3 regions of the Pseudomonas sp. BJa5 genome follow, and region 2 is predicted to be linked to each of the others. Evidence: riboswitches for the same ligand, from Rfam matches in the RefSeq annotation. Region 2 holds a riboswitch; each other region holds the start of a gene.
What was found. A riboswitch is a leader RNA that binds a small molecule or an ion and turns the genes downstream of it on or off. The one in region 2 is predicted to bind cobalamin.
Positions count from the first base shown of each region.

Region 1 (5,842 bases), on a different contig from region 2:
TCCTGCGACCGAAAATGTGTTTCTCGCGGTCATCCATCAACGCCGCCACCAGCAATTCGGCGCAGTCGTTGATGCCTTCGACCTTGAGCTGCATGAATTCGTCGGAACGCTCGCCCAGCGCTTGGGCGGTGCGCACCCGCTCCTCCTCCACCAGGCGCTGGATACGCTGGCGCAGGCTGCGGTCGGTAATCCGGATAAAGCGCCAGGGCTGCATCAGGCCGACGCTGGGCGCCTGATGCGCGGCTTGCAGCAGGCGTGCGAGCAGCTCGGGCGCCACTTCACCCGGGATGAAATGGCGCATGTCGCGGCGCTCGCCAATCGCGCGATACACCGCCGCGCGCTCGGCATCGGTAAAGGCCTGGTCGCTCATGGTGCCAACAGCGCCGCCGCCGCCCGGGGGTTGGAGGCGAAATAGAAATGCACGTAGGACGCGGTCAGCCGCCCGCAGCGATAGACCGCTTCGGCGCCGCGGCCGCCATTGGGGCTCTGGCCACGAGCGATCGGCTCCAGCGCGGTGCTGGTCAGGGAGTGGTGATAGGTGTGCCCGCGCAGGTTGCCCTCGGGCAGCTCCACCGCCTGCAGGGCCAGGGCAGCCAGGCGCTTCTGCATCACCGCTTCGCCCTGCAGCAGGCCCAGCAGTTCGGCACGCTCGCCGGCCACATCGGTCAGGGCATCGAGCAGGTAGAGCATGCCACCACATTCGGCGAGCACGGGCTTGCCCGCCTGGTGGTGGGCGCGAATGGCGCCGAGCATCGGCGCATTGGCGGCCAGCGCCTGATGGTGCAGCTCCGGATATCCGCCCGGCAGGTACAGGCTGTCCGCCTCTGGCAGGCAGGCGTCACGCAGCGGCGAGAAGAACGCCAGCTCAGCGCCCATGGCCCGCAGCAGGTCGAGGTTGGCGCCATAGGTGAAGGCAAAGGCTTCATCCCGGGCCACTGCAATGGTGACGCCTTCGAGCAACGGCTCGATGTTCAACTCGCTCGGCGCCGCGAACGCCACCGGTGGCGGCAACGACGATTCGCAACTGGCTCCCAGGGCCTCGGCAGCAGCGTCCAGGCGCAGGTCCAGGTCATTGAGCTCACTGGCCTGGACCAGGCCCAGGTGGCGGCTCGGCAGTTCGATGCCGGTTTCCCGCGACAGGCCGCCATACCAGCGCAGGCCCTCGGTCAGGCTGCCTTCGAGCAACTGGGCATGACGCAGGGTGCCGACGCGGTTGGCCAGCACCCCGGCGAACGGCAGGTCGGGCTGGTAGCGCGCCAGGCCCAGGGCCAGGGCGCCGAAGGTCTGGGCCATGGCCGTGCCGTCGATCACCGCCAGCACCGGCACGCCGAAGTGACGCGCCAGGTCGGCGCTCGACGGCGTGCCGTCGAACAGGCCCATGACCCCTTCGATCAGAATCAGGTCGGCCTCGCCTGCTGCTTCCCACAACAGACGCCGGCTTTCCTGTTCACCGACCATCCACAGATCCAGCTGGTACACCGGCGCGCCGCTGGCCCGCTCGAGAATCATCGGGTCGAGGAAATCCGGGCCACACTTGAACACCCGCACCTTGCGCCCCTGGTTACGGTGCAGGCGTGCCAGGGCGGCGGTCACCGTGGTCTTGCCCTGCCCCGATGCCGGCGCGGCGATCAGGACCGCCGGGCAGTGCCGGGTCAGACTCATAGTTCGACGCCCTTCTGGGCACGGATGCCGGCCTGGAAGGCGTGCTTGATCATGCCCATCTCGGTGACGGTGTCGGCCAGTTCGATCATCTCGTCCTTGGCCCCGCGACCGGTGACGATCACATGCTGCATCGGCGGGCGCGCCTGCAGGTCGCTGAGTACCTGGTCGAGGTCGAGGTAGCCGTGCTTGAGGGCGATGTTCAGCTCATCGAGCACCACGAAGGCGATGCTCGGGTCCTGCAGCATCTGCCGGGACACGGCCCAGGCGGCTTCGGCGGCGGCGATGTCGCGCTGGCGGTCCTGGGTTTCCCAGGTGAAGCCCTCGCCCATCACGTGATAGCGCACCTGCTCGGGAAAGCGGCGGAAGAACAGCTCTTCACCGGTGCTGTTGCGGCCCTTGATGAACTGCACCACGCCGCACTGCATGCCGTGGCCCATGGCCCGCGCCAGCATGCCGAAGGCCGAGCTGCTCTTGCCCTTGCCATTGCCGCTGAGCACCAGCAGCAGGCCGCACTCGTTGGGGGCGTTGGCGATACGCTCGTCGATTACCGCCTTCTTGCGCTGCATACGGGCCAGGTGGCGTTCGTCACGCTCGGTGGATTCAGTCATCGAAGTTCTCCGCAAACCACTGTCGGCCAACCGCAACGAGCGTAGCAGCACGGGGCTGCACAGGTTTCGCGGCGAAGGATGGGCAACAGATGAATGGATAAGGCAGACGGAGAAACGCGCAGGGCTGCGGCACGAAGCCGAAGAAACCGCGCATCACCCTCCGTGATGCCGTTGACTGTGACAGGCCGGTCTCCGGGCTTGTGAGCGGGGCCATGAACACCCGGGTCGCGCGCCTTCCCGGGTGCGGGCACCCAGTGGCCATGCGCGGCCTTGACTCACCTACCGTTGCGGGGGCAGCGCCGGATTCGCGCGCCTTTGCGCGCCCACCGGCTTCCCTGTTTCACCCTGCCAGGCCACAGCCCACAGAGCACCTGAAACAAGTCGCGAAGGTTAGAGGGTTGCACCGGGAGCGTCAATGAAAGGCGCCCTACCGGCCTGGATCAATGGCGACCTTGTCATCTTGTGTCACCCTGATTTCAGTGATATCAAATAGCCATAAACTGGCTGTACTCGATCACAATGATAAAGGAGAGAGCAGCATGCAAGGCCTGATCATCAACAACACACGCCTGGAATTCCTGCGTCCGGTGCTGGAACGCTGGGTCGAATGCATCGATCGATTCAACCAGGTGCTGGGCGATGGCGAAGCCGCCTACTGGCACGGCGCCCAGGCCAACCTCGGTTTGCTGTCAGCGGCGGCCTGGCAAGCCGAGTTGGTGACCTTGGCGCAGCACCAGAGCAAGAAGCAGCGCGAAGACGGTGATCGCGACGGTCGTTGCGACCTGTATATCGCCAGCCGCGAAGAAGCCGCCTACCTGCAGGCCAGCCAGCGCTGGCCACGGATCGCCCGGCTTGACCTGGCCAATGCCCTGGCCGAAACCGTACAAGCCGCCCGCCAGGTCGCAGCACCAAGCCAGCTGAAAGTCGCCGCCCTCTTCGCCAGCCCCTGGAAAGCCGGCCAACACGCCAGCCCCGAAGAACTCCAGGACCTGGTCGACGACCTGCACAAGCACACCGCCTGTGCCATTGCCTGGTACTTTCCGTACGCCTATCGCAAGTTGCACAACGAAGCCGGGCAGTATCACCCCGGGGTCGCCCTGCTGCTCAAGCAGGCCTGATCCGCCCGCCACCAAGGGAACCTCGCGAACGCGGCCGTCCTCTACTGCCAAAGAGGCCAACTTCGTGAGGTCACCACAATGGGCAAGACTCCGATAGCGCTGCTGCTGGCAATGAGCGCTGGATTGAGCGGCTGCGGCGAAACCGCCCGCCTGCAGGTCAGTGACGGGTACGGTCCGTCCCCCCAACTCCCCGAGCCGAACAAGACCCTGATTCCAACCGTCAACATCGCCCCGGCGGTGGGCTGGCCCCGGGGCGCCAGGCCTTCGACGGCACCCGGCACCCGGGTGGCGGCCTTCGCCGAAGGGCTGGATCACCCGCGCTGGCTGTACGTACTGCCCAATGGCGACGTACTGGTGGCTGAAACCAACGCCCCGCCCAAGCCTGACGACAACAAGGGAATACGGGGCTGGGTGATGAAAAAGGCCATGGGCCGTGCTGGCGCCGCCGTGCCCAGCCCCAACCGCATCAGCCTGTTGCGCGACAGCGACCGGGATGGCGTGGCCGAAATCCGCACCACTTTCATCGACAACCTCAACTCACCCTTCGGCATGGCCCTGGTGGGCAACGACTTCTACGTGGCCGATACCGATCGCTTGCTGCGCTTTCACTATGAGCCCGGCAGCATGGCGATCACGGGCCCTGGCACACTGGTAGCCGAGCTGCCCGGTGGGCGGCTGAATCACCACTGGACCAAGAACGTGATCGCCAGCCGCGACGGCAAGAAGCTCTACGTGACAGTGGGCTCCAACAGCAATGTCGGCGAACACGGCATGGCGCAGGAAAAAGGCCGCGCCGCGATTTGGGAAATCGACCCGGCCAGCGGTCAAACGCGCATTTTCGCCTCGGGCCTGCGCAACCCCAACGGCATGGCCTGGGAGCCACACACCGGACACCTGTGGACGGCGGTCAACGAGCGCGATGAGATCGGCAGCGACCTGGTGCCCGACTACATCACCTCGGTCAAGGACGGCGGTTTTTATGGCTGGCCATACAGCTACTATGGCCAGAACGTCGACCAGCGGGTCAATCCACAGGATCCGCAACAGGTGGCCTCGGCCATTGCCCCGGACTACGCCGTAGGCCCGCACACCGCCTCACTGGGCCTGACCTTCGCCGAGCCCGGCGTACTACCGCCGCCGTTCGAGCAAGGCGCATTCATCGGCCAGCACGGCTCCTGGAACCGCAAGCCGCACAGTGGCTACAAGGTGATTTTCGTGCCCTTCAGCACGTCCGGCCGACCGGCAGGCAAGCCGATCGACCTGTTGACCGGCTTTCTTGACGCTGACGGCAAAGCCAGGGGGCGACCGGTGGGGGTCATCAACGATCAGCGTGGGGGATTGCTGGTGGCCGATGATGTGGGCAATACGATCTGGCGGGTGAGCAAGGTGAAGTAACCCTGTCGCGGGGCAAGCCCGCTCCCACCTGGACTGCTGTGGGAGCGGGCTTGCCCCGCGATGCGATGTAGCTCATACATCACAACGGGGCCCACCCCCACAAAGACAGTTGATCTCACATCTCAGGGAATGCGCGCCAACGCAGGGGGCAGCACGCGCTTGGCATTCAGATAAGCTTTTTGCCAGTAGCTGTTGGCCAGATAATCCAGACGAACGGTGCCACCGGTGGCCGGCGCATGGACGAAACGCCCTTCCCCGACATAGATCCCGGCATGACTGACCTGGGACCCGCCATTGGTGGCAAAGAACACCAGATCACCGGACTGCAGGTCATTGCGCTGGATGTTCGGCGCACGAATGCCGATCATTTCCCGGGTCGAGCGCGGCAAGGATATACCCGCTGCGTCACGGTAGACGTAACCGATCAGGCCACTGCAATCGAAGCCCGAATCCGGTGTGTTGCCGCCCCAGCGATAGGGCGTACCCACCAAACCCAGGGCCCGGAACAGGACATCGTCGGCAACTGGAGAAAAGTACACCTGAGGCGCCATGACCACAGGCTCGACTACCTTGGACGGGGTCGGGGCATGGCTAGAGCAGGCACCGAGCAGTGCCAGCAGGGAAAGGAGAGCGAAGCGCGCCTGAATCGCCATGGTCAGAACATCCTGTCTGAAGCCGTCCCGGGGTGAGCGGGAAAATAGGTGAGAATTTAGATTAGACGCTTTCTGTAAACACGCACGGCGACGCGCTTTTCAGCTACGTCGCCGTGAGGTTGCAAGGCTCATGATCAGTTACGCGAGATAACGGTCTCGGTCGGTGCCATGGCCAGTGCACGTTTGGCTTCGATAAAGGTCTTGCTCCAGTAGCGGTCACCGAGCTTGTCGATGCGCACGCCACCGCTGCGGCGGCTGCTGGAGTGGATGAACTGATCGTCGCCCAGGTAGATCCCGGCGTGGCTCACGCGGCCGCGACCATTGGTGCTGAAGAACAGCAGGTCGCCTGGCTTGAGGTTGTTGCGAGCAACCAGCGGAGCATTCACGTTGATCATTTCGCGGGTCG
Region 1 is NZ_JALRNG020000003.1:130,593-136,434, forward strand. Features, by position in the region: gene bluB (5,6-dimethylbenzimidazole synthase) at 1-370, opposite strand, end outside; gene M2D63_RS02840 (cobyrinate a,c-diamide synthase) at 367-1,662, opposite strand; gene cobO (cob(I)yrinic acid a,c-diamide adenosyltransferase) at 1,659-2,270, opposite strand; cobalamin riboswitch at 2,436-2,660, opposite strand; gene M2D63_RS02850 (hypothetical protein) at 2,810-3,388, shown strand; gene M2D63_RS02855 (sorbosone dehydrogenase family protein) at 3,467-4,783, shown strand; gene M2D63_RS02860 (C40 family peptidase) at 4,906-5,436, opposite strand; gene M2D63_RS02865 (C40 family peptidase) at 5,571-5,842, opposite strand, start outside.
Region 1: it holds a riboswitch for cobalamin, as region 2 does, so the genes downstream of both, cobO (cob(I)yrinic acid a,c-diamide adenosyltransferase) here and M2D63_RS19900 (CbtB domain-containing protein) in region 2, are expected to answer to the same signal.

Region 2 (5,842 bases):
ATCGTCGCCGTCATGATGGGAATCGTGGTGGGTACGGCGGCCATCGATGTGCACTTCGGACTCGGCGCCCAGGCCCAGCAGCACATCCAGTGGCAGGCGGCCGTTGCTCGCTTCGATCACCTTGACCGCTGGCGGCAGCTCTTCCTGTACCTCGGCGCGGACCTTGGCCAGGTCGGCGGCGGCGATCAGGTCGGCCTTGTTCAGCACCACCAGGTCGGCGCTGGCCAACTGGTCGGCGAACAGCTCGTGCAGTGGCGACTCGTGGTCCAGGTTCGGATCGAGCTTGCGCTGGGCATCGACCTGGTCCGGGTAGGCGGCGAAGGTGCCAGCGGCCACGGCCGGGCTGTCGACCACGGTGATCACCGCATCGACGGTGCAGGCATTGCGGATTTCCGGCCACTGGAAGGCCTGGACCAAAGGCTTTGGCAGGGCCAGGCCACTGGTTTCGATGAGGATGTGGTCCAGGTCGCCGCGACGGGCCACCAGCTCGCGCATCACCGGGAAGAACTCTTCCTGCACGGTGCAGCACAGGCAACCGTTGGCCAGTTCATAGACGCGGCCGCTGGCCTCTTCCTCGGTGCAGCCGATGCTGCACTGCTTGAGGATCTCGCCATCGATGCCCAGCTCGCCGAACTCGTTGACGATCACCGCGATGCGCCGCCCCTGGGCGTTGTCGAGCATGTGCCGCAGCAGCGTGGTCTTGCCCGAGCCGAGAAAGCCGGTAACGATGGTGACAGGGAGTTTGGCCAGTGTTTTCATGTCGATGCCCTTGGCAGGATGGCGGGCATGCGCGACGAGAGCCGCAGGTACCTTGACCTGGGCGCGTTCGCCACCGGATCACCCCGCCCGGTTTAATGTCGGAAACTGTTCGAGGCAGGTCTCCTGGCTTGCACTGCACCGGCCGACGAGCCAGTCGAACGACGCCTTCCCGCAGTGATGCAGTGGCTGTGTCGAACGCTTCAATGCTTACAGTTGCGGGGGCAGCCGCGGCTTGTACCGCGTTCCCGTCTTAGCTTCGGTCGCTGCCGAAGAACCTCGAAGCGGCTAGGCTACGCAGTGCCCGGTGAGTGGTCAACTGCTGTCACGATTGACGCCCGGCCGCCCCCGTGATTTGCTATGCCATTCGTTTGGGTGCCCTTGACTGGGTGAAACGGGAAACCGGTGCGTCAGCGCATGTGATCGACATGCCCGACAAGTCCGGTGCTGCCCCCGCAACGGTAAGCGAGAAAAGCGTCAGAACCACTGTGCCTGTAGTCCGGCATGGGAAGGTGACGCCAGTGGCAAGGCTATCAGCCTGCCCTCGCCAGCCCGGAGACCGGCCCAATACCGATTCTGACAAACCCGCGGTGGGCGGGCGCTGTTGAACCCTTGGACGGTCCTCGTGCAGGGGCTCGTTGCGCTTGCCTGTTGCCCGACAACACCCAGAGGAAAGCGCCATGCGTACCAGCACCGCCAGTCATTCCGCCGTTACCCCGTCCAGCCTCAGCCAGCGCCTGCTGGTCGCCGTCGGCGCCTCGCTGCTGGGCCTGTGCCTGGTGTACTTCGCCGGCTTTTCGCATATCGAAGCGGTGCACAATGCCGCCCACGACACCCGCCACAGCGCTGCCTTCCCTTGCCACTGAGTAGCTGTCGATGATCAAGCGTATCGCTCGCACCGCAGGTTTTGCCGGCCTGCTGGCCGCCCTGCTGCTGACCCTGCTGCAAAGCTTCTGGGTCGCGCCGCTGATTCTTGAGGCGGAAACCTATGAAAGCGCGGCACCGGCGGTCGAAGCCCACGCGCACGCGCCCGGGGTGGCGGCCGACCATCACCACGACAGCGAAGCCTGGGCACCGGAAGATGGCTGGCAGCGCGTACTGTCGACCACCGGTGGCAACCTGGTGGTGGCCGTCGGTTTTGCCCTGATCCTGGCCGCGCTCTACACCCTGCGCGCGCCGAAGACCGTGCTCAGCGGTGCGCTCTGGGGCCTGGGCGGCTTTGCCGTGTTCTGCCTGGCGCCAACCCTGGGCCTGCCGCCCGAGCTGCCGGGCACCGCTGCCGCCGACCTGGCCCAGCGTCAGACCTGGTGGGTGGGCACCGCTGCTGCCACCGCCGCGGGACTGGCACTGATCGCGTTTGCCCACAACTGGCTGTTCAAGATCGTGGGTGCGGTACTGCTGGTCATCCCTCACGTGATCGGCGCACCGCAGCCTGAAGTGCATGAGATGCTTGCCCCCCAAGCCCTGGAAACCGAGTTCAAGGTCGCCTCGCTGCTGACCAACGCCGCGTTCTGGCTGGCCCTGGGCCTGCTCAGCGCCTGGCTCTACCGTCGTTCGAGCCAGGCCTGATCGCCATGCCGCTGTACGTCGGCCTGGGGTGCCGACGGGGTTGCCCGGCCGAAACGCTGGGCGACCTGCTGGAGCAGACCCTCAAGGCCCACGGCTTGCACCTGGACGCCGTCGCGGGCCTGGCCAGCATCGACCTCAAGCAGGATGAGCCCGGGCTGCAGCAACTGGCCCGGCGCCTCAAGCTGCCTTTATTATTCTTCAGCGCCGCGCAACTGGCGCCCTTCGAGCCTCGCCTGAGCCATCGCTCGCAGGTGGCCTACCAGCACAGCGGTTGCTACGGCGTTGCCGAAAGCGCGGCGCTGGCCCTGGCCGAGCACCTGGCGGGCAAGGCACAGCTGCGCGTGACCCGCACCCTGCTGGCCGACGCCAGCCTGGCCATCGCCACAACCCCAGGCGTTGGCGGATAATCCGCACTTTCTTCCCAAGGACCTCCCATGACCGTCTATTTCATCGGTGCCGGCCCCGGCGATCCCGAGCTGATCACCGTCAAGGGCCAGCGCCTGATCCATCGCTGCCCGGTGATCATCTATGCCGGCTCCCTGGTGCCGGCCGCCGTGCTCGAAGGGCACAGCGCGCAGACGGTCATCAACAGCGCCGAACTGCACCTGGCGCAGATCATCGAGGCGATCAAGGACGCCCACGACCAGGGCCTGGACGTGGCCCGGGTGCACAGCGGCGACCCGAGCCTGTACGGCGCCATCGGCGAACAGATCCGCTACCTGCGCGAGCTGGGCATTCCCTACCAGATCGTCCCCGGCGTCACCGCGGTGGCGGCCAGCGCCGCCCTGCTCGGCTGCGAGCTGACCCTGCCGGACATCGCCCAGACCGTGATCCTCACCCGCTATGGCGACAAGTCACCGATGCCCGCCGGCGAGCAACTGGCGGACCTGGCCCGCCATGGCTGCACCCTGGCGATTCACCTGGGGGTCAAGCACCTGCACAAGATCGTCGAGCAGCTGCGCCCGCACTATGGCGGCGACTGCCCGATCGCCGTGGTGCACCGCGCCACCTGGCCGGACCAGGACTGGGTGCTGGACACCCTGGACGGGATTGTCCAGCAGGTGGAGGCCAAGGGATTCCGGCGTACGGCGCTGATCCTGGTCGGGCGGGTGCTGGCCAGCGACAGCTTTTCCGAGTCGGCGCTGTACCGCGCCAGCCATGCCCACCTCTATCGTCCCTGAGGGTATTGTCGCGGGGCCGGGCCGGTAGCACACTGGCGGTTCCGCCCACCTTCAGAGGACCTGATCATGCTCGAACTGCGCCCCAACTGTGAATGCTGTGGCCGCGACCTGCCCGGTGACAGCCAGGAGGCTTTGATCTGCTCGTTCGAATGCACCTTCTGTGTTGATTGCAATGAGCGCCAGCTCAAGGGCCAGTGCCCCAACTGTGGTGGCGAGCTGGTCAAGCGCCCGGCGCGGGCGGCGGCCAAGCTGGTGAAGTATCCGGCCTCGACCCAGCGGATCGTCAAGGAACAGGGTTGCCCGACGCACTGAGTAACGGGGACTGGCAAGGCGTTGCCTTGCATCGCAGGCTTCGCCAGCTCCCACAGTCCCCACACTTCCCACACTCCCCACACTCCCAACAGCCCCCCACACTCCCAACAGCCCCCACACACTCCCCACACTCCCAACAGCCCCCACACTCCCCACAGTTCCCACAACAGCCTGGAGAACAGGGCTGTTGTGGGAGCTGGCGATAGCCTGCGACGGGCATAAAGATCACGGCACCTGATACTGGCTCAGGTACTTGTCCAGCACCGCCTTGTCGCCACTGCCATCGCCGGCCACCTGCCACAGGCGCCGCTCGATGCCCTGGGCCAGCAGGTGCCCCACCGCCGACTCGATGGCCGACAGCACGCACAGTTGCGCCGGTTCGTTGGTGGTGTAGCCCACCTCGGCTTCCAGCAGTTTCTTGAACTCGATGAACTTGAACACCCCGGCGCTGCGGCCGACCGAGTAGATGGTCTTGCTGGTCATGACGTTGGCCAGCACCTGGCCGCTGCGCACGTCCACCGCCCGCAGGTTGACGGTCACCTGGTCGACCCGGTACTCGCGGGAGATGTCGATACCCAGGTAGCGCGCGCCCTCCCCGCCGCTGCGCACGTTGGTGTCGTAGGCGATGATGCCGCCTTCGAGCATCAGGTTGGCCGCCTGCAACGGTGGCAGTTCGCCCTGGATGTTCACCGGGGTATCGGGCTTTTTCTGCGAGGCGCGGATGATCTTGCGCTCGGTCAGCAGGTTCTGCAGCCCTTCGCGCTCCAGCACCATGAACCAGCCACTGGCCTGCAGGGCATCCATCAGCATGCTCGCCGCCCCCTGGGTCACGCTGGTGGAGAAGGAACTGGCCGGGGTCGGTTTGTATTGCCCGGTCTGGTCGCGAAAGCCGTAGACCACGGCCATCAGCCGGCCTTTTGGCCGCGGCATGTTGATCAGGTCATAGTAGGTCGAGGCCCGAGGTGTCAGGGTCGGAATATCCGCGTCCTGTTCGGCTGGCATTGGTTCACGCAGGCTGCAACCTTGCAGCGCGGCCAACATCAATACTGTGGTCAGAAGTCGTTTCATGGCTGTCGCTCCCCAATGCCCTACCCGTCAAGGGTTCAGGCCGTTGACCGAAATTTCCGAAATTTCGCCGGTTGCCCGGTCGGTGACCTGAATGCTCAAGGCCCCGGAATCGTCGATGACGTTGATGATGAAGGCGTCGGTCTGCAGGCTGCCGGTGTTGCCGTTGTTGATGGTGTCCATCAGCTGCGACAGCAGGCGCGACTCAAGCTGGTTGGTGAAGCGCTCCAGGGCCGAGGTACCGGCGAAGGCCGAGGCGCGGTCCTTGATCGCCGGGTCTTCGTGGTCGTTCTGGGCCTGGGCGTTGTTGAGCAGCCAGGTGCCGTTCAGCGGGTTGCCGCCGAAGGCCGGGTTGACCGGGGTGTAGACCAGTTCGGTGGCACCGGCCTGGCTGCCCAGGGCCGCCAGCAAGACCAGGGAGGCCAGGCGGCAGGTGTTTTTGTTGTTCATAGCTCGTCCCTCTCAAGATCAGTGGTGTCCTGCAGCATCATCTGCAGCTTGCGCTGGATGATCTGCGCCTTGACCAGGTCCGCCGCTTCATAGGCGGCATCCTTCAGTTCCGTGGTGTTGGGTGGCAGGAAGCGCCGGTAGACCACGCGTTGCTCAAACTCGACCGTCACCAGGCTGCCCCAGCGTGCGTCCGGCCGTTCCCGTACCACCAGGTTGAAATCCAGGCGGCTGGTGGCACGCAGCCGCTCGGCGAAGCTGTAATAGAAGTCGTGGCCGATGTGCGAGATGGTGTTGTCGACGATAAAACCCATCATCTCGTCCTCGGCGCCGCCACGGGCGGTACCGGCCAGCAGCACCAGGGCCAGGGCGCAGGCAGTCAGGCGGCGGTTCATGGTCCGTCCCCCTGGGCAATGCCCTTGCGGGCGCCGGCGGCGGTGTCGGCGAAGGCTTTCTCGGCCACGAACTGCCAGTCGGCGTAGTGGGCCAGGCCTTCGAAGTCGGACCACTGG
Region 2 is NZ_JALRNG020000037.1:18,064-23,905, forward strand. Features, by position in the region: gene cobW (cobalamin biosynthesis protein CobW) at 1-759, opposite strand, end outside; cobalamin riboswitch at 855-1,053, opposite strand; cobalamin riboswitch at 1,113-1,339, shown strand; gene M2D63_RS19900 (CbtB domain-containing protein) at 1,437-1,622, shown strand; gene M2D63_RS19905 (CbtA family protein) at 1,633-2,325, shown strand; gene M2D63_RS19910 (cobalamin biosynthesis protein) at 2,331-2,732, shown strand; gene cobM (precorrin-4 C(11)-methyltransferase) at 2,760-3,506, shown strand; gene M2D63_RS19920 (DUF1272 domain-containing protein) at 3,573-3,818, shown strand; gene M2D63_RS19925 (CsgG/HfaB family protein) at 4,044-4,886, opposite strand; gene M2D63_RS19930 (curli assembly protein CsgF) at 4,914-5,333, opposite strand; gene csgE (curli production assembly/transport protein CsgE) at 5,330-5,725, opposite strand; gene M2D63_RS19940 (type II secretion system protein) at 5,722-5,842, opposite strand, start outside.

Region 3 (5,842 bases), on a different contig from region 2:
GTCGTCGTATCGGGCGCGTACCACCGAGGCGTTGGCCGAGACCTGCCACTGGTTGGCCAGGACCAGCTCCAGGGTCGCCTCCAGGCCGTCGGAGGTCTGTTGCCCGGCCTGTTCCTTCTGGTGGGTGATCGGGTTGTCGACCAACAGCTTCTTTTTGACGATGTGATAGGCCGCCAGGGTCCATTCGCCACGGCCGTCCCAGAACAGCTGCTTGAGGCCGAACTCGGTCTGCTTCGCTTCGGTGAGGTCGAATTGCTGCTGGGCGGGGCTCAGGGTGATCAGGTCGCTGACACCGTCCTCGCTGGTGGAATACTGGCCATACAACGACAGCTCGTCGGTCAGCGCGAACACCAGCCCGGCGCGCCAGTTGCCACCGCCCAGGCTTCGGTCGCTGCGGCTGTCGTCGATCAGGTTGGTGCGATCGATGTGGTTCTGGTCGCGGCGAATGCCGGTCACCAGCGACCAGCGTGCTGACAGCTGGGTGCGGTTCTCGGCGAACAGGGCGAAGGTGCGGGTGGTGCTGTGGCTTTGCGGGCGGGTCGGGTCCTGGCTGTGGAAGTCGCCAGGCGCCGGGTTCCACGGGTCGACGAAGTCACCGCCGATGTCGGTGTAGGGTGAGTTGCTGTCGATGCCGAAACGGATGCGGTTGTACTCGGCGCCCACCACGGTCTTGCTGGCAAGGCCGAACAGTGAGTGGTCGAAGGTGAAGCTCTGGCGGTCGCCGATCTGTTCCTGGTCGTGCTTGATTTCCAGGTAGCTGCCGCGCTGGAGCAGGCCCTGGTCTGGGCTCCAGGTGTAGTCCTCGGCATTGCGCCAGTGACGGCGGCTCTTGATGTAGTAGAGCTGGTTGCTGGCGCTGAGCGAATCGCTCAGGGTCCAGTCGCTGTTCAGCCGCGTCCATTCGTCATGGTAGCGCTGCACGTCGTTGCGCACGTTGTAGTTCTTCTTGCGCAGGCTGTCGCGGTAGTGGCCGTCGATCAAGGGCGTGCCGAAGTAGTTCATCGGCTCGGCATCACCGCGCTCGTGGGCCAGGGTGAAACTCAGGTCGTCGCTGGCATCGAAGCGCAGGGCGGCGCTCATGGCCAGGTTCTGCGACTCGCCATGGTCGACCCAGCCATTGGATTGCTGGCGGTCGAGGGTCAGCCGGTAGCTCAGCCGCTCGCCCAGCGAACCGCCGCTGTCCAGGCCCAGTTGCTGGCGGTCATCACTGCCGTAGCCCAGGCGCAGGTGGTTGCTGATCTCGCCGGCGAAGGGCTTTTTCGGGATCACGTTGACCACCGCACCGGTAGCGCCTTCACCGTAGAGCACCGAGGCAGGCCCGCGGATGATGTCGATGCGCTCGACCATCCATGGGGCCACCGGGAAGGTCTGGGTACCGGCGCCGGTGTACAAGCGCGAGCCATCGAACAGGGTCATCACCGCATCGTGCCCGGTAAAGCCCCGTGCCGACAGGGCGGTGTTGCCGTTGCCCGGGGTGGCGATCGAGGTGATGCCCGGCGAGCGGCTGACGGCATCCTGCACGCTGCGGTTGTTGCGCCCATCGATGACCTCGGCGCTGAGGCTGCTGGTGCTGGCCGGGGTGTCCAGGGCGCTGAGGTTCAGGCGCGAGCCGGCCGGCAGGGGCGTGGCCAGGCTGATCGGCGCGGTGTCGCTGCTGCTGGTGATGGCCGTCGAGGGCAGGGCCAGGGGAACAGGCTCGCGGTCTTCGGCGAAGGTCGGCAGGGAGAATGCCAGGCAGGGCGCCAGGGCATTGGCCGCCAGGGTGTGAAGCTTGGAAGTACGGGACATGTCGTTCCAAATCGAACAGGAAGAAATGAATCCCGGAGGGAACAACGCATGGAGGAATCGCGCGCGCAGGCGCACGCAAACCGGCCTGCGCCCGCCCACCGCGGGGTTGCCAAACGAAGCTTCAGGCCGGTCTCCGGGCTTGCGAGGGTCGTGAAGGCCTTCACCTTCCCATGCCGTGGCACAGTGGTGTTTCGAAGGCTTCGCTCGCTTACCGTTGCGGGGGCAGCGCCGGACTGATCACTTCATGTGACGCACCGGCTTCCCGTTTCACCCTGCGCGCGGCGGCGCAGGACACCTGAAACTGGCGCGCATCTGACCATCGAATGTCTTTGCAGTCAACGACTTGGCCGTGTGTTGCGGTGTAAGCCGGGGCTCAGAAAAGTGCCTGGGTCAGCACCTGCGGGCCTTCGCCGATCTGGTCCGGGATGATCTGTTGTACGCCATCGAGTTCGCGCAGCACCGCAAGCACCTTGGGACAATGCTCGGGCGTACAGAGCACATGGGCATTGGGGCCTGCATCGAAGGTCGTGCAGACATCCAGGCCGTTGCGCCGAAGTTGCTGCACCCGGTACAACACCGAGAGGGTTGCCGGCTGCCAATAGAACAGCGGCGGCACGGACGACATGGCGATCAAGTGAAGCTCGATGGCCTCGCACTCGACGATATCGGCAAAGCGGGAAAAATCACGGGTCAGGATGGCGTGCTGTAGATGCCTCAGGCGTTCCACCAACAGTTGTTGGCGGCGCTGGTAGAACGGGCTGCTCTGGGCGCGCAAATGACCGATCCGCGAGCTGGTTGTTTTCGCTGAACCGTCGACCACCACGATGATGTCGTGCAGCGGCCAATGGGCGGCGGTTGCCAGTTGCCGGGCCGGGCTTTGCGGGTCGTCGGCATCACCGGGCCATGTGACGAAACCGCCCAGTAGCGATCGGGCTGCGGAGCCCGAACCGGAAAGGCGCGCCAGGCCGCTGAGCTGGTCGGGTGACGACAGCTGGCCGAACAGCGCGGCAAACGCCAGCGCCAGGGCAGAGTACCCCGAGGCGGAAGAGGCGATACCCGCGCTGGTTGGAAAGGTATTGGTGGTGGCGATGCGCAGCGGCTGCCGGAAGTCGCTGCACTGGCGAAGTCGTCGCACATGCTGTTCGATGCCCAGGCGCATGATCGGGTCTGCGGCTTCGAGCGTGCCGTCTTCAGCACGCCAGTAGATTTCGTCAGGGCTCGAATCGTCCAGTGTTTCCAGGGTATAGAGGCTGACGCAGCGGCTCAGGGTCATCGACAGCGACCTGTTGGCAGGCAATGTGCGCTTGGCGTCGCTCATGCCCCAATACTTGATCAAGGCAATGTTGCTGGGCGATGAGACACTGATCTTGTTCATGGTCGTTGTACCCACAGGCCTTCGACCGCAAGGGGCGCCTCGATTGCGTCCAGGCCCTGGAGCAAGGGGGCGGCAGTGACGGGGGGGAGCACCAGCAGCAGACCAGCGCTGGATCCGGAGAGCGCACCGGCACCGGAAACCTTTGCCGCACCACCCGATTTTTCGATTTCCCGGATCAACGCCTGAACGGGGCCAGGCACGACACCCAGCGCTTCAAGGGCACGTTCATAGTCACGGATCAGCGCATACAAGCGGGCGCGATCGCAATGCGGGGATCGCAGCAGTGCGATGAATGCTTGGGTGGTCTGGCGCATCGATTGCAGCAGGGGGCTGTGCGCGTCTTGCAGGGTGTTGCGTACGGCAGTCACCACGGCTCCGGTACTTTCATTGGCGGTACCGGTGTTGTACAGGCGCAGCTCGTTCAACACGGCACCGGCATCGCGAAGGGGGCAGAGCTGCAGGTCATCACCCGCAGCGGGCATGAAGCTCGCGACACCGCCCTGGACAATGGTTCGATGATCGACGCCGGAGGGCAGGCCATGCTGGCGTTGCTCGATCTGGCGAGCCAGATGCTGCACCTGCGCAACTTCAGCCCTGCGCGTGAAGTGGCTGATGATCGCGGCCGGTATGCACACTGCCAGGGCGGCCGAGCTGCCCATGCCCGCGCCGATGGGAATCTGCGAGTGCACGCTGATCTTCAGACCCTGGTTGAACCCGTGCCCCAGGTGCAGCAGGGTTTCACCGACGGCGCATTTGGCCAGGTGGTCGCCCGCCTGGCCTCTCAAGGCGCGAAACCTGTGCGCATCAGGGTGGCACCGATAGGCTTGCCAGGCCTGGCGTGCCTGCAGGGCGTAATCGAGCACCGCTTGGCGTGAATAACACCGATGCATGCCCAGGTCCGGCAAGCACAGCTCGATCAACTGCGACGATTTCGGTAGCACCTGGACCTTGCAGTAAAGGCCGAGTGTGGCAACGACAGCGGGGCTGTGATGGGCCACGGCGTGCTCGCCCATCAGGATGATCTTCCCGGGAGCTACCGCGCTAATGCTGCCCTCGCTCATCGGGCTCAGCGCCCCAGGCGCTGGTGCGCCTGGGCCAGGTGGTGGGCGGCCTGGGCCGAGAGGATCGACAGTTCACCGGCCAGCACCAGGGCGCCAAGGATTTCAGCCAGGCGCAGGGTGTCGGCGCCGGGAGGGCGGGCCCCCGGACTGATCCCCATCAGCGCCAGCGCCTCGCGCTGCGTGGACAGCCCGGTGCCGCCGCCGACCGTGGCCAGCGGCACATCGGGCAGCGAGACGGAAATGTACACGGCGCCCTGGTCACGGGGCTCGATACAGGTGATGCCCATGCCACCCTCGGCGGTGTGGGCCAGGTCCTGGCCGGTGGCCAGGAAGAAGGCGGCCAGGATATTGGCGTGATGAGCGTTGCAGCCATACGCCCCGGCCATGATCGAACCCAGCAGGGTTTTTCGGTATTGTACCTCGCACAGGGCATCGGCCTGGGTCTTGAGGGTGCTGCGCAGTATGTCCGCGCTTAGACAGGCCTCGGCAAAAATTCGTTTGCCGCGGCCACTGATGAAATTGATGGCAGCAGGCTTTTTATCGACGCAGTAGTTGCCCGAGATGCTGACGCAGGCCACGTCGGTGCCAGGCACGATGACCTGGGTCACCGCCCGGTCGCAGGCCAGTGTCGCCATGTTCATGCCCATGGCATCGCCGCTGCTGAATCTGAAGCGCAGGTAAATGGTGGTGCCGACGACCGCCGGGGTGATGTCCAGCAGCACCAGGAAACGGCTATCGGCTTCGCAACTGCGCTTGATGTCCGGGTAGTGCTCGCTGATCCAGGCCAAAAAGGCCTGGGTCTGCACGATCCCCTCGGTGCGAAATACCGGTGCCCGGGTGATGCCGACCTCTTCGACCCGGACGATGGCGCCGGCGGCTTCGCGCAAGGCGCTGCAGCCCCGGGCGACGCTGGCGATCAGCGCGCCTTCGGTGGTTGCCAGCGGCGCGTAGACAGTTTCCCCGGCTTCGACCTGTTGGCCGTTGACGACAACAGGACCGACCACGCCGACAGGTACCTGGACGGCACCGATGAAGTTCTCGCATTTGGCGTTGTGCGGGTCGAAGGTGTAATCACCTGTGGCGCGCAGCGAGGCCTTGGTCAGCTGTTGCAAGGCCTCGCGGCGAATGTGGGCGACGTCGGCAAGCGGCAACTCCCCGGGCAACTGATGCAAGTGCAGTTCACCCTTGACCAGCGCCTTGACCAGTCCCTTTTTATCGGTTGCCGACGGTGCTTTCACCTCAATCGTCTCCATCGCTTGCAGGCATTGGATCTACGACGATGTTGGTGCAATTGGGCCAGACGCGATACTGGCAAAAATGCCAGGGGGTGACTGCACATCACCCACCAACCCACCCTGTGGGAGCGGGCTCGCCCCGCGATTGCGCTCGAAAAATCTCAACGCCCGCGCTTGCGCGACACCACCGCCTCGATGTTCTTGCGCCCGATCAGTTTGGGCTGCTGCGGCTCGGCAGGTTCGGCCAGCCACTTGTACATCACCAGGCAATCCACCAGCCCCAGGCGTGCATGACGATAGGCGCGCGGCAGGCGGCCGACGGTCTCGAAGCCGAGCTTGTGCCACAGGGTCACCGCCACTTCATTGCTCGCCACTACCGAGTT
Region 3 is NZ_JALRNG020000001.1:9,177-15,018, reverse strand. Features, by position in the region: gene M2D63_RS00075 (TonB-dependent siderophore receptor) at 1-1,788, opposite strand, end outside; cobalamin riboswitch at 1,895-2,102, opposite strand; gene mvaD (diphosphomevalonate decarboxylase) at 2,162-3,163, opposite strand; gene M2D63_RS00065 (mevalonate kinase) at 3,160-4,224, opposite strand; gene M2D63_RS00060 (hydroxymethylglutaryl-CoA reductase) at 4,230-5,462, opposite strand; gene M2D63_RS00055 (GNAT family N-acetyltransferase) at 5,621-5,842, opposite strand, start outside.
Region 3: it holds a riboswitch for cobalamin, as region 2 does, so the genes downstream of both, M2D63_RS00075 (TonB-dependent siderophore receptor) here and M2D63_RS19900 (CbtB domain-containing protein) in region 2, are expected to answer to the same signal.